Regions from separate parts of the Metabacillus sediminilitoris genome, predicted to be linked through region 1. Evidence: riboswitches for the same ligand, from Rfam matches in the RefSeq annotation. Region 1 holds a riboswitch; each other region holds the start of a gene.
What was found. Region 1 has a riboswitch for lysine ahead of GMB29_RS26465 (transporter substrate-binding domain-containing protein). Riboswitches for the same ligand answer to the same signal wherever they lie in the genome.
Positions count from the first base shown of each region.

Region 2: it holds a riboswitch for lysine, as region 1 does, so the genes downstream of both, GMB29_RS20635 (aspartate kinase) here and GMB29_RS26465 (transporter substrate-binding domain-containing protein) in region 1, are expected to answer to the same signal.
Region 3: it holds a riboswitch for lysine, as region 1 does, so the genes downstream of both, dapA (4-hydroxy-tetrahydrodipicolinate synthase) here and GMB29_RS26465 (transporter substrate-binding domain-containing protein) in region 1, are expected to answer to the same signal.
Region 4: it holds a riboswitch for lysine, as region 1 does, so the genes downstream of both, GMB29_RS22310 (amino acid permease) here and GMB29_RS26465 (transporter substrate-binding domain-containing protein) in region 1, are expected to answer to the same signal.

Region 1 is NZ_CP046266.1:5,519,493-5,522,711, reverse strand. It holds gene GMB29_RS26475 (sensor histidine kinase) at 1-725, opposite strand, end outside; gene GMB29_RS26470 (response regulator transcription factor) at 718-1,413, opposite strand; lysine riboswitch at 1,624-1,807, shown strand; gene GMB29_RS26465 (transporter substrate-binding domain-containing protein) at 1,910-2,746, shown strand; gene GMB29_RS26460 (amino acid ABC transporter permease) at 2,813-3,219, shown strand, end outside.
Region 2 is NZ_CP046266.1:4,280,869-4,284,087, forward strand. It holds gene GMB29_RS20630 (YslB family protein) at 1-257, shown strand, start outside; gene GMB29_RS20635 (aspartate kinase) at 323-1,552, opposite strand; lysine riboswitch at 1,838-2,016, opposite strand; gene uvrC (excinuclease ABC subunit UvrC) at 2,083-3,219, opposite strand, start outside.
Region 3 is NZ_CP046266.1:2,671,127-2,674,345, forward strand. It holds gene GMB29_RS12645 (hypothetical protein) at 141-563, shown strand; gene dapA (4-hydroxy-tetrahydrodipicolinate synthase) at 682-1,569, opposite strand; lysine riboswitch at 1,692-1,870, opposite strand; gene GMB29_RS12655 (undecaprenyl-diphosphatase) at 2,520-3,047, shown strand.
Region 4 is NZ_CP046266.1:4,615,695-4,618,913, reverse strand. It holds gene GMB29_RS22315 (APC family permease) at 1-1,032, shown strand, start outside; lysine riboswitch at 1,175-1,357, shown strand; partial or broken gene GMB29_RS22310 (amino acid permease) at 1,425-2,843, shown strand.

The DNA of each region.
Region 1 (3,219 bases):
ATGATATCGCCTGAATCACTATATTTTACCGCATTAGATAATAGCTGTCTTATAATAAAAGCCAGCCATTTTGCATCACTAAGTACCTCGGTTACCTCAAGCTGTATATCAAAGCCAACCCCTTTTTGAATACACCATGTTTGTAACGTTTTAAGCTCTTTTGTGATGATGGCTTTAATAGGAAGCATCTCTAAATATAAGTCATTTTCAATAAAGGTAATCCGTTTTTGATGGAGGTGCTGATCTAATAGCAGGTGGATACGCAGCCATTCATAGGTTAGTTGTGATTTTAATGCATAGTCATCTAATCTTTCTATCATTAAATGCATCGCTGTCAAAGGTGTCTTTACCTCATGAATCCAAGATAAAAGTTCATCTTTTTCATGCTCAACAATCATTCGATTTTGTGAAACAATAAGTTTCAATTGTTTTGTTTGGTCAGTGATCCGTTTTTCAATTATCTTTTCAAAGGGACTATCCGATTCATTTAAGCTTGTTAAATCTAGATGATCTTCCCATTCTTCTAATCTTTTATAAAACTTAGTTTCTTTGTTGTAACGGATAAACAAAAAAAGACTAAACACGATCATGCATATGAAAATCAAATAGACTACAGACTGGAATGGGATCGTTGTATCTATATAAGCGATAAAGAGGATAATCAACTGCTGGAATAAAAAGAAAAGAATCCAGCTTCGCCTTTCCATTAAGAATGTTTTAACCATTTGCATCTTCCTCTTCAATTGCAATATAACCCTGTCCAATTTTTGTTTCAATATAACGCCCCAACCCGAGTTCTTCTAGTTTTTTCCGCAATCGATTAACATTGACGGTTAAGGTATTATCACTTACAAACCGTTCGTCATCCCATAAGCTTCTTATTAATTCTTCACGGCTTACGATCTTATTTTTATGTTCGATTAGTATTTTTAATATGAAAACTTCATTTTTTGTTAATTCGATTGAGCCTGCGTCATTAGTTACCACATTTTTTTCATAATCAACCGTTGCCCCGCTCCATGTTTTGAGGGATATAGGTTCAGTGTTGTAATTGTATACTCGCCGAAGAATAGCTTGTATTTTTGCAATGAGTACATCAAAATGGAATGGCTTTTGGATAAAATCATCAGCTCCAAGCTGCATAGACATCACCATATCAGTCGGATGATCACGCGAGGATAAGAAAATAATTGGAACGTTTGAGTGTGTTCGAATCATTCGGCACCAATGAAATCCATCAAATTTCGGCAATTGAATATCTATAATGACTAGATCTGGCTTTATGGCAGTAAACTCTTGAATTACTTTACTAAAATCGTTAATTCCATAAACATCATAAGACCACCCAGTCAATCGATCCTTAATTTCTTGAAATAGTGTTTCATCATCTTCAATTAGCAATAGTTTAAACAATCGATTCACCACACTTTACTTGTATGTCTTATTTAAAGAGTATAGCAAAAAGATTCTATGTTCTATAGGTAATTTTGTAAATATAAGGAAGGTTAGTGACTCTTTATGAAAACCATATACTAAAATTTACCTATTTAAAGCTGTGTTGACAGATTGCATATGTTATTGTAGGATAATAGACATATAATTTAATAGTAACCTCACTTTTTACAGTGAGGTAGAGGCGCGGTATTTAACAGTCTGTAGTGGAGTTTAGAGAAAACGATGATGCTATGGAGAAGGAAATGTCGCCGAAGCGGGTAATATTCTCAGTATTACTAGCTGGGTCTGTAGTTAAGAGCTGCAGGACTGTCTCAATAAACATCCCGGTTTATTGAGTTGTGCTATCTCATTTGGGGAAAGAAGAGGACTTTAAGGTGACTATACATACGGCCTGAGTTTATCTCAGGCCGTTTTTTATTTAGTTAAAACCAGAAAACAGGGGGAGAAGATAATGATGAGAAGAAAATTACCATTTTTTATCGTCACATTACTTTCAGCTATTATCCTATTAGCAGGATGTGGCACAAGCAGCAGTCCAGAATCTTCATCTAAAGACGATAATACATTCAAGGTTGGTCTTGAGGCTGGATATGCACCATTTAACTGGACGCAAACAGGTGATGAAAATGGTGCTGTTAAAATTGATGGCAATGCAGAATATGCTGGCGGTTATGATGTTGAGATCGCTAAAAAAATTGCTGATGGTTTAGGAAAAGAATTAGTGATTGTAAAAACAGAATGGGACGGACTTGTTCCGGCTTTAACTTCAGGTAAAATCGATGCGATTATCGCAGGCATGTCGCCGACAGCTGAACGAAAAGAAACAATCGATTTCTCAGACAACTATTATAAATCAGATTTAGTTATGGTCGTTAAAAAAGGCAGCAAGTATGATGGTGCTACTTCAATCCAAGATTTCAAAGGAGCTAAAGTAACAGCTCAATTAAATACATTCCATTATTCAGTCATTGATCAAATTGAAGGTGTCGCGAAAGAGCCAGCTATGGATAACTTCCCAGCAATGAGGGTGGCTCTTGAATCAGGAGTCATTGATGGTTACGTTTCAGAGCGACCTGAAGCTGTTAGTGCATCAGCTGCTAACGAAAATTTTGCAATGGTTGAATTTACTAAAGGATTTGAAACATCTGATGATGATACAGCAATTGCTGTAGGTGTTGCAAAGGACAGTGAATTGACAGAAAAAATCAATGAAATTTTAGCAGGTATTTCAGAGGAAGAACGTACTAGTATCATGGATGCGGCGATTAAAAATCAACCAGCAGCAGAATAAGGATCAAGTTAAAACCGGCTGTAACTTCTTACAGTCGGTTTTATGATGAAGTAAAGGAGGAGAACCATGACATTTGAGTGGATCATAAAAATTATTACAGAAAACTGGCCGATGTTCCTGCGTGGAGCAGGAGTAACACTTTTAATTGCATTAATAGGTACTATTTTTGGAGCGGTCATCGGATTGCTGGCGGGAGTTATTCGTACGATTCCAATGCCTGAAAAAGGTGCAAAAAAGATTTTATTAAAAGTGATTAATGTCATTCTTTCGATTTATATTGAATTTTTCCGCGGAACACCGATGATTGTGCAAGCGATGGTTATTTTTTATGGCTCAGCTTTAGCGTATGGGATCGATATGGATCCGTTAGCTGCAGCAATCTTTATCGTGTCGATTAATACAGGAGCTTATATGGCTGAGATTGTTCGCGGTGGTGTTGTATCGATTGATAAAGGCCAATTTGAAGCAGCACA
Region 2 (3,219 bases), 1.2 Mb from region 1:
AAAAAAATAATGAAATGGAATTTGAGCTGCATGGAGAGCTCATTTCAATCCGATTTAATAAAGCTAATGAATACACCTTTCAATTAGAAGCCGGCTTCATTGCAGAACAGCTCCAAGCAATCAATAAGCACATAACTGAAACATATGAACAAGTTAAAAAACGTGCCAATAAAGTTGTATTCACAGTTAAATGGGACCATAAAGACATACTTGAAGAACAACATCCAATAGGTAAAAGAAGCAATCGAAAATTGTAATGTCACTCATTATGAGCTAATTTTATAGCAGGGGGTTGCACATAAGTGCCCCCCTCACTATTCTATTATATTCTCGTTACTTCTTTAGATAGTTCGAATGTACTGTGAAGCACATCAACAGCAGGAACCATTTGTTCTTGAGCAATTACTGTTGAAACCTTTATTTCCGAAGTACTCACCATTTTCACTTCAACTCCCTGACCAGCTAACACAGCAAACATTTCAGCTGCAACACCAGGGTTTGAAACCATACCAGAACCCACAATTGATACTTTTGCAAGTCCTGATTCTACTTCAATTCTCTCATAATTTAGGTCAGCTTTAAGTTGCTTAAGAATTGTATTTGTATCATCAAGATCACTTGTTTTAATAGAAAATGATATCGATGTTTTATTAACACTCGTTGTATTTTGTATGATAATATCAACATTTATTCCGTGATTAGCTAATCTTGAAAAAATAGTAGAAAGTGTCGGTAATTCATTAGGTAAACCTAATACTGATACTCTTGTTACTTGATCTTCAAATGCAATACCTCTAACGATTAAGTTTTCTTCCATGTTTGATTCCTCCCCAATTATCGTCCCTCTTTCATTTTCCATACTGGAACGAACTTCTAACAATACATTGTAGTTTTTTGCAAATTCTACTGCACGCGGATGTAAAACACCTGCCCCCAAATTAGCCAACTCAAGCATTTCATCATAGGAAATAGTCTCAAGTTTGCGAGCACCCTTCACATACCTTGGGTCTGTTGTGTAAACACCTGTTACATCTGTATAAATATCACATTTATCCGCTTTTAAAGCGGCAGCTAGTGCAACTGCAGTAGTATCAGAACCGCCCCTGCCTAATGTTGTAATTTGATTCTCATCTGACACACCTTGAAATCCAGCGACAACGACTATTTTCTCCTCAGCTAATTCCTTTAATATTTGGTCTGTATTAATATTAGTAATTCTTGCATTTCCATGACTTGCTTCTGTTTCAATACCTGCTTGCCATCCTGTAAACGAAATAGCTTGATAACCTTTTTCCTGAAGTGCCATTGATAATAAGGAAATTGTAACTTGTTCACCAGTTGTAAGAAGCATATCCATTTCCCTTTTATTAGGTTTTGAGGTTATTTGTCCTGCAAGTTCTACAAGATGATCTGTCGATTTACCCATTGCTGAAACAACAACAACGACATCATTCCCATTCTCTTTCTCTTGAATAACACGGTTTGCAACATTAAGAATTCTTTCAACAGTACCGACTGAGGTACCACCGAATTTTTGAACAATTATACCCAACACAATCTCACCCTTCTGTTATATTCAATGATCGGATATGTCTGATAAAAAGGTTAGAGTCTCTTTCAAAAGCGCAGGCGCGTCACCATCACCGACAAATCGAGACTGTCGAAAGTCAAAATACGCACAAATTGCATTTTGAATGCACTTTGTTCAAAATAACGGTTCTGGATGCCATGTGCTTATCCACAGTTCAAGAGCTAGATCATTTCCTAAGCAATAAAAAAAGCAATGAGACGAAAAACATCCCATTGCTTATAAAAACGAAACAAACTTCGTTTCTTACAATGAGATAGCTCTCCAAGAAAATTTTTCTTGACAATTTTACATCTCTTAAATGTAAAACCAGCAAATAAAGCAAATGGTGCTTTAATCACTTCGGCGAATACCCCTTTCACCAGCTGTCCTTGGATACCATTCTCCTCGAACTGGTTACTCTTGAAATTCGCACCTCTACCATCATTTAACAAACTTACGATCAAAGTATGAAATTAATTAATATCCTATCAGATAATACCGAAAATAACAACCTATTCTTTTAGATACTCAACGATTTGTTTGGCAAGATTCTCAGGCATTCCAGCTTCTTTAAACTGCTCAATACTTGCTTCTTTCATTTTCTTTAAAGATCCGAAATGTTTTAAAAGCAATTTCTTTCGTTGTGCCCCTACACCTGGAATTTCGTCTAAAACAGATTGAAATGCATTTTTACCGCGGAGCTGACGATGAAATGTGATGGCAAAACGATGAACTTCATCTTGAATTCGTTGAAGTAGATAAAATTCCTGACTATTTCTCTCCAATTGGATAAAGACAGGCGGAGATCCAATAAGTAACTCAGAAGTTCGATGTTTATCATCTTTTACAAGACCTGCAACAGGGATATTAAGGGCTAACTCATTTTCCAGAACATCTTGGGCAGCAGCTAAATGTCCTTTTCCTCCATCAATAATGACTAGGTCTGGTAATGGAAGTTCTTCTTTAAGTGCACGACTATATCGTCTTCTAACAACCTCTCTCATAGATTCGTAGTCATCAGGACCTTGAACACCTTTTATTTTATATTTTCTGTAATGCTTTTTAGCTGGTTTTCCATCTTCAAAAACAACCATTGCTGATACAGGATCTGTTCCTTGAATATTAGAATTATCAAATGCCTCAATGCGGTGTGGTGTATGAATGCCAAGTTTATCACCAAGGTTTTCAACAGCTTTTATGGTTCTTTCTTCATCACGTTCAATTAAAAAGAATTTTTCTTTAAGCGCGATCTTTGCATTTTTATGTGCCAATAAAATTAAATCCTTCTTTTTACCTCGCTTTGGCTGTAATGTTGTTACATCTAAAAGCTGCTCGACTAATCCATTTTCAATACTATCTGGTAATAATATTTCCTTTGGAACAAAGTGATTTGCTTTCAAATAAAATTGCCCTAGATACGTTAAAAACTCTTGCTCCGGACTATCATATATCGGGAACATTGATACTTCGCGTTCAATTAACTTACCTTGGCGAATGAAGAAGACTTGAACACACATCCACCCTTTATCATAGGCATACCCAAACACATCACGATCAACAAAGTCATTTAGCGTCATTTTTTGCTTTTCCATCGTTGCTTCAATATGGAGGATTTGGTCACGGAATTCCTTCGCACGTTCGAATTCTAA
Region 3 (3,219 bases), 2.8 Mb from region 1:
CGATGCTTCAATAAAGAAGGATCGCTTTTTCCTTTCTATATAGAGGGAGTTGAATAATTATATCCCCATCAAAAGTAAATTTAACATTCGCATTTGTCCATATTATTGCATAACGTGTATAAAGAATGGGGTGAAATAAAGTGAATACTCAATCAGAAACCAAAAATCAAACCAAAGAAAGTAGTCATAATGACAATAAGGAATTGATTAACCAACTTGAAAAACAGGTTTCCATTGCAGTCTGGATTCAATTCATCGGTGCAATAATGGAATCATTATATTTATCTAAAATTATGTTGATTAGTGAGGAAGTTAGAGCAGATGAAAATGAAAGACAAATAGTACTGTCGTCTTGGGTTGGAAGCATTGGAACATTTTTAGATAGTATTGGTACTACAACTCAAGCCTTTACAAGTGATGAAAAAATCGAACTGGAAGGAGAAGTACTCTCTAATTTTGGGGATTGGATAAAAGTAATCAGTTCAATACTCGATGCACACGCGGGTACACAGATAATTATTGAGGACAAAGAGAAATTAAGACAGCCTACTTTCTTCCCATAAAGAACAAAGGACATGACATATTATAAATGACTAATATGTCATGTCCTTCCATTTATCTATCTCTTTTTTGGTCTTGATAAGGACTTGCCTGTTCATCTATCCTTTTGTTTATGGTTAGTTAGCTGCTAACGTTGATGTTACTAGCTTCAAGAACACTCTTTAAAGCTCTTGTCTCGTCATCATTCAAAGCCACCATCGGCAAGCGAACACCGCCAACTTGAATCCCGCGCATATTCAAGGCTGCTTTTACAGGTGATGGATTTGGTGCAGCGAACAATGCGTTCATAATCGGCAGAAGCTCGCGATGTAATACACCAGCTTTGATAACATCGCCATTTTTAAAACTGTTGATCATATTTTGCATTTCATTGCCAATGATGTGGGAAGCAACGGAAACAATTCCAGCCCCACCAATCGCTAATACAGGTACTGTTAAGCCATCATCACCGCTGTACAATGTAAAATCACTAGCTGATTTACTTATGATTTGCGCCATCGCATCAAGGTCACCGCTTGCTTCTTTGATGCAAACAATATTTTCTATGTTTGAAAGGCGGACAATCGTTTCAACCGTCATGTTAACAACACTTCGACCTGGTATATTGTAAAGCATGATTGGTAATACCGTTGATTCGGCAATGGCTTTAAAATGCTGGTACATGCCTTCTTGTGATGGTTTGTTATAGTATGGAGTGACCAGCATAATGCCATCAACTCCTGCTTCCTCAGCAAGACGAGTTAAGCTGATCGATGCTTTTGTATTATTAGAGCCGGTCCCAGCGATGACTGGCACTCTTCCTGCAACAACGTTTACAACAAATTTAAAAAATTCTACTTTTTCTTCAGTTGTTAGTGTTGGTGATTCGCCTGTTGTCCCAGCGATCACTAGTCCATCAGAGCCATTATCAATAAGATGATTCACTAACGTTCTCGTAGCTTCAAAATCGATTTCACCATTATGATCAAACGGAGTCACCATTGCTGTTAATACTTGACCAAAATTCATATCTACACACCCTTTTTGTATTTTTTAATAAGAGGAGGGTAGGGCAATTTTCCATAAACGCAAAAAAGCAACAACGAGGGATTCGCTGTTGCATTAGAAACAATAAGAATCAAAAATCGTTCCCGTGCGATAGCCCTCCATATAGTTTCCTATATGACAGTTCTGTATTTATTCAATAGCAGAACCAGCTTCAAGAACATGAGATTCTTTCCGCTTCGGCAAATACCCCTTTCTACAATCGTCACTGGATCTCATTCTCCTCGAATTGTATACTAATGATCTTTGCGCCTCTATCCTCACTTCAAAAGGTTTTGAAATAAGAAATATGTAATTGAGTGTAATATAACAGATAATTCTTTCAATTGCAAGGAAATTATGATTTTTTATCTTGGATGGAATACGCCAACTTCTTTGGGTATTTATTATTTTATAAGCTCTGTTAAACTTGCCTTTTGATCATAACATCTGAATTCTTCCTGTCTAAGTAATTATAATGATATGACGTTTTAGACACTTGAATAACATACAGATTGATGTCCTTCAAAAGAAAATGCGATATAAAAAGAGACTAATCGAAACAGACTAGCCCCCCCATTATATCAATTATTCCGTTCAAGTTTTTCATGAAAATAACTCCAAGCTGCCATAGCTGCAGCAGAAGTGATTTCACCAACAAAGTGTAATATGCCTACAAGTAGGTCCAATAAAACCAACTCCTTAATAAGCATCTACTAACACATGAATCCACCACCACTTATTTTAAACGAAAGAAAAAGTTTCAATAAAATACCAAATATACTTGTACATTTGGTACGAGACAGCAGTTCTTCAGGTAACTGTAAGATATGATTGCTTTCGTTTATTGTTGCAACTAATTAGAGTTATCTATACATAATTCCTGCTTCACGGGGAATTTTATTTATATCTATAAGGTTAGGAGATCCTTTTTTATGAACAACAAAGCTTTTAATATCATCAACGGTCTATCAGGACGTTGTACACCCATTGATTTATTGATGATAGTGATTTCAAATAAGATTCGATATGTATTTGTTTTTGTATTGATAGTTATGTGGTTTAGAAATGATTCCAATAAAAAAGCTGCTGGAAATGCGGTGAAATCTTCGGGGATTACCTTGATCATACATACAATCATTAAATTGGTTTATTTTAAACCACGTCCTTTTATGAAACGCCGCGTAGGCATATTGATTCCATCAAAAATGGATTCAACGTTTCCTAGTAAACACACGCTGTTAGTATTTGCTATTTCAACATCTATCTTTCTTTATAACCGTGTCCTTGGTTTAATCATGATGGTTTTGGCAGGCTTAACTGGCTTTTCACGTATTTGGGTAGGCCATCATTATCCATCTGATATTATTGGAAGTGCATTTATTGGTTCTATGACGAGTATTATTCTTGATAAAATACCAACTGATACTCACATGGAACTGAAAAAAAAGCCTACTCATTAAGGTCACTTTCATTGTTTATTAGTGGTAATCGCCTAGTATGGAGGGGATCTCCATCGTCCATCAAATATATCCGTTACTAAGGCAGGAATGGGAGTTCATAGTAGTAATTAACGACATTGACGAATATTTTAGAAGATCCTTTACTTTTAAGAGGATCTTTTTTCTTTTGTCC
Region 4 (3,219 bases), 900 kb from region 1:
GGAATCGTTTATTTAGCTTATTACTATGGCATTACACCAAAAGCTGAGGAGACGGTTGTCTCACAAATTGCTGCAGAAACGTTTGGAAGAAATTTCATGTACTATTTCATACAGGGAACAACAGCTATGATCCTTGTACTTGCTGCGAATACCGGATATTCAGCATTTCCATTACTCGCCTTTAACCTTGCTAAGGATAAATATATTGCAAGGATGTTTACGATAAGAGGCGATCGTTTAGGGTATTCAAATGGAATTATTTTTCTAGGAGCCGCATCAATTCTGTTAATCATTGTTTTTAAAGGCCAAACAGAACAATTGATACCACTTTATGCTGTAGGAGTTTTTATACCTTTTACATTATCTCAGACCGGGATGCTCGTAAAATGGATTCGAGAAAAGCCTAAAGGCTGGATTGTTAAATTAGTGATCAATTTCATTGGTGCCTTAATTAGTTTTCTAGTTATGTTAACATTTTTTATCACCAAATTTGGTCAAGTATGGTCTGTTTTAATTTTCTTACCATTACTTGTTATCATCTTTCATCGGATTAAAAGTCATTATTTGGCGGTAGGAAACCAGCTAAGGATAACAACTTGTGATCCTGTTAAACCAATTGAAGGAAATGTCATTATTGTACCTGTAGCTGGAATCACTCATGTGGTTGAAAACTCGCTAAACTATGCAAAGTCTCTTAAGGCAGATCAAATTATTGCGGTGTATGTTTCCTTTGAAAGAAAAGATGTAAAAACATTTGAAGAAAAATGGCAAAAATGGCAGCCTGATATAAGATTAGTTACACTTTACTCTTATTACAGAAGTATTATCCATCCGTTAAAAAAGTTCATTGACACAGTAGAACATAAAGCAAACGAATCGAACTATCGGGTAACTGTATTGATACCGCAGTTCATTCCAAAGAAAAAATGGCATAATATTCTTCACAATCAGTCAAGTTTACTCATTCGTGCAGTACTTCTTTATAGAAAGGATGTTATTGTCACTACTGTTCCCTACCATCTTAAAGAATAACTCTCAATAGTAGAATGAAACGAAAAATTTAGTTCTGAAGAATAAGAATATTAAAGCATTTTAGTAGCTTATTGACACTGGATAAAATGATTTGATATTCTCAAAACTAAACAATTATATAGGTGAAATCCTCATCATATCTCGGTGAGGTAGAGGTTGCAGCGGTTATGAGTAGTGTTTTTGGAGATCTGGTGGGATTGTAGAAATAAACACAAAAGGAATTGCTGCCGAAGTATGGGTAACCACACCAGCTATCCATACTGGGACTGCATCAAAAAGGTGTAGTACTGTCATAGATTAACATCTATGGAGAGCTATGAAGAGATTGTTGCGGTTTTTTTGAATTCAAAGCGCATGAATATACAATTTCATGCGCTTTTTTCGGAGGGTTTATGATGAAAGAAAAAAAGTGGGGGCTGTTGATTTTAACCTCTTTAGTTGTAGGTAATATGGTAGGTTCAGGGATATTCATGCTGACGAGCACACTAGCACAGACAGCAAGTCCTCTTGGCGTCGCATTGGCATGGTTACTTACAGGTCTTGGTGTATTAATGATTGCACTAGTTTTTGGGAAATTATCGATTCGAAGACCTGACTTAACTGCCGGTCCGCAAAGCTATGCCCGTGAATTATTTGAATCACCTCGTACGGGAGATATAGCCGGATTTAGTATGGTTTGGGGATATTGGATTGCGAACTGGATTAGTAATGTTGCCATCATTACAAGTTTTGCAGGATACTTGTCAACATTCTTCCCGATTATGAGTGCTTCTACTGTTTTATTAACAGTTGGAAATCAAGATATTGAGGTTGGAAGATTTGTTACATTTACTATTTGTACAATCTTGCTTTGGGGAACTCATTTTATCTTAATTACAAACCTTAATGCTGCAGGAAAATTAAATGTAGTTGCGACAGTTACGAAAATAATGGGTTTTGCTTTATTTATTGTTGCAGCACTATTCACATTTCAATATTCAAACCTTGGGGATCTTTATACACCAGTAATAGATTCAGCAGGTCAAACACATGGACTTTCTTCTCAAATTAACATGGCGATGATATCAACACTTTGGGCATTTGTTGGAATTGAGTCAGCTGTTATTTTATCTGGACGGGCAAAATCACAAAGAGATGTCAGCCGCGCCACGGTTATCGGCTTATTTATTGCGTTATTGATCTATATGGGAATAACGTTGCTTATTATGGGGGTTTTACCGCAAGAGGTTTTAAGAGCTTCTGATAAACCGTTTGTGGATGCACTTTCTGTTATGATTGGTGACACCGGTGCGACAGTTATGGCGATACTCGCTATTATTGCCTTATTTGGATCAACAATTGGTTGGATCCTGCTAAGTGCTGAGGTACCTTATTAAGCGGCAGCAAAAGGAGTCTTTCCGAAATATTTTGCTAAGGTTAATAAAAAGGGAAGCCCTGTACGAGCATTAACATTAACAAATGCAATGTCACAATTATTTATTCTATCGGTTATATCAGGTACGATAAGTGAGGCCTATACATTTTTAACGACATCAGCAACGCTTGCTTATTTGATACCATATTTAGTCTCAGCTATTTTTTTCTTGAAGCTAATTATAAAAGGACAGACATATGATCATCAAAATGGATTGCGTATGGTAGATGGAATCATTGCAGTTTTTGCCCTTATATACTCGATTTATGTCATTAAATCTGGAATAGCTGATATGGTGACATTTACATTGGGAATAGGACTATTCGCAGCTGGAGTGATCTTGTACCCAATTATTAATCGCGGGAAAAAGAATCACCAGCTTACTAATAAAAACTAAAATATTGCATATTCACTCGATATCTTATTAGACAGGAAAGATGAAAGCGAAAAATCAGCTTGGTAAAAATTGTACAAGCTGATTTTTAATATGACAATACCAATATCATAGTGAGTGAAAGGTGATCATGACTTAAAGGGCCATCCTCCAGACCAGATAACAGGTGAAAATTGAAATTGGTTCTAAAGGGTGTGGAAGTGGTTCGATTCCAACCGACAAAAACACAAAGTGAAATCGAGAAGAAATACCTATTGCTTTGTTTTTTATTATTTGATTATTTAGGCCTATAAAGTGGAGCTGTTTTGTGAAAATAAACCTTTTTTATTATTCTGTAATATTTAAAACTGAATATTTAAACAATTAAGTTCTTTGTATC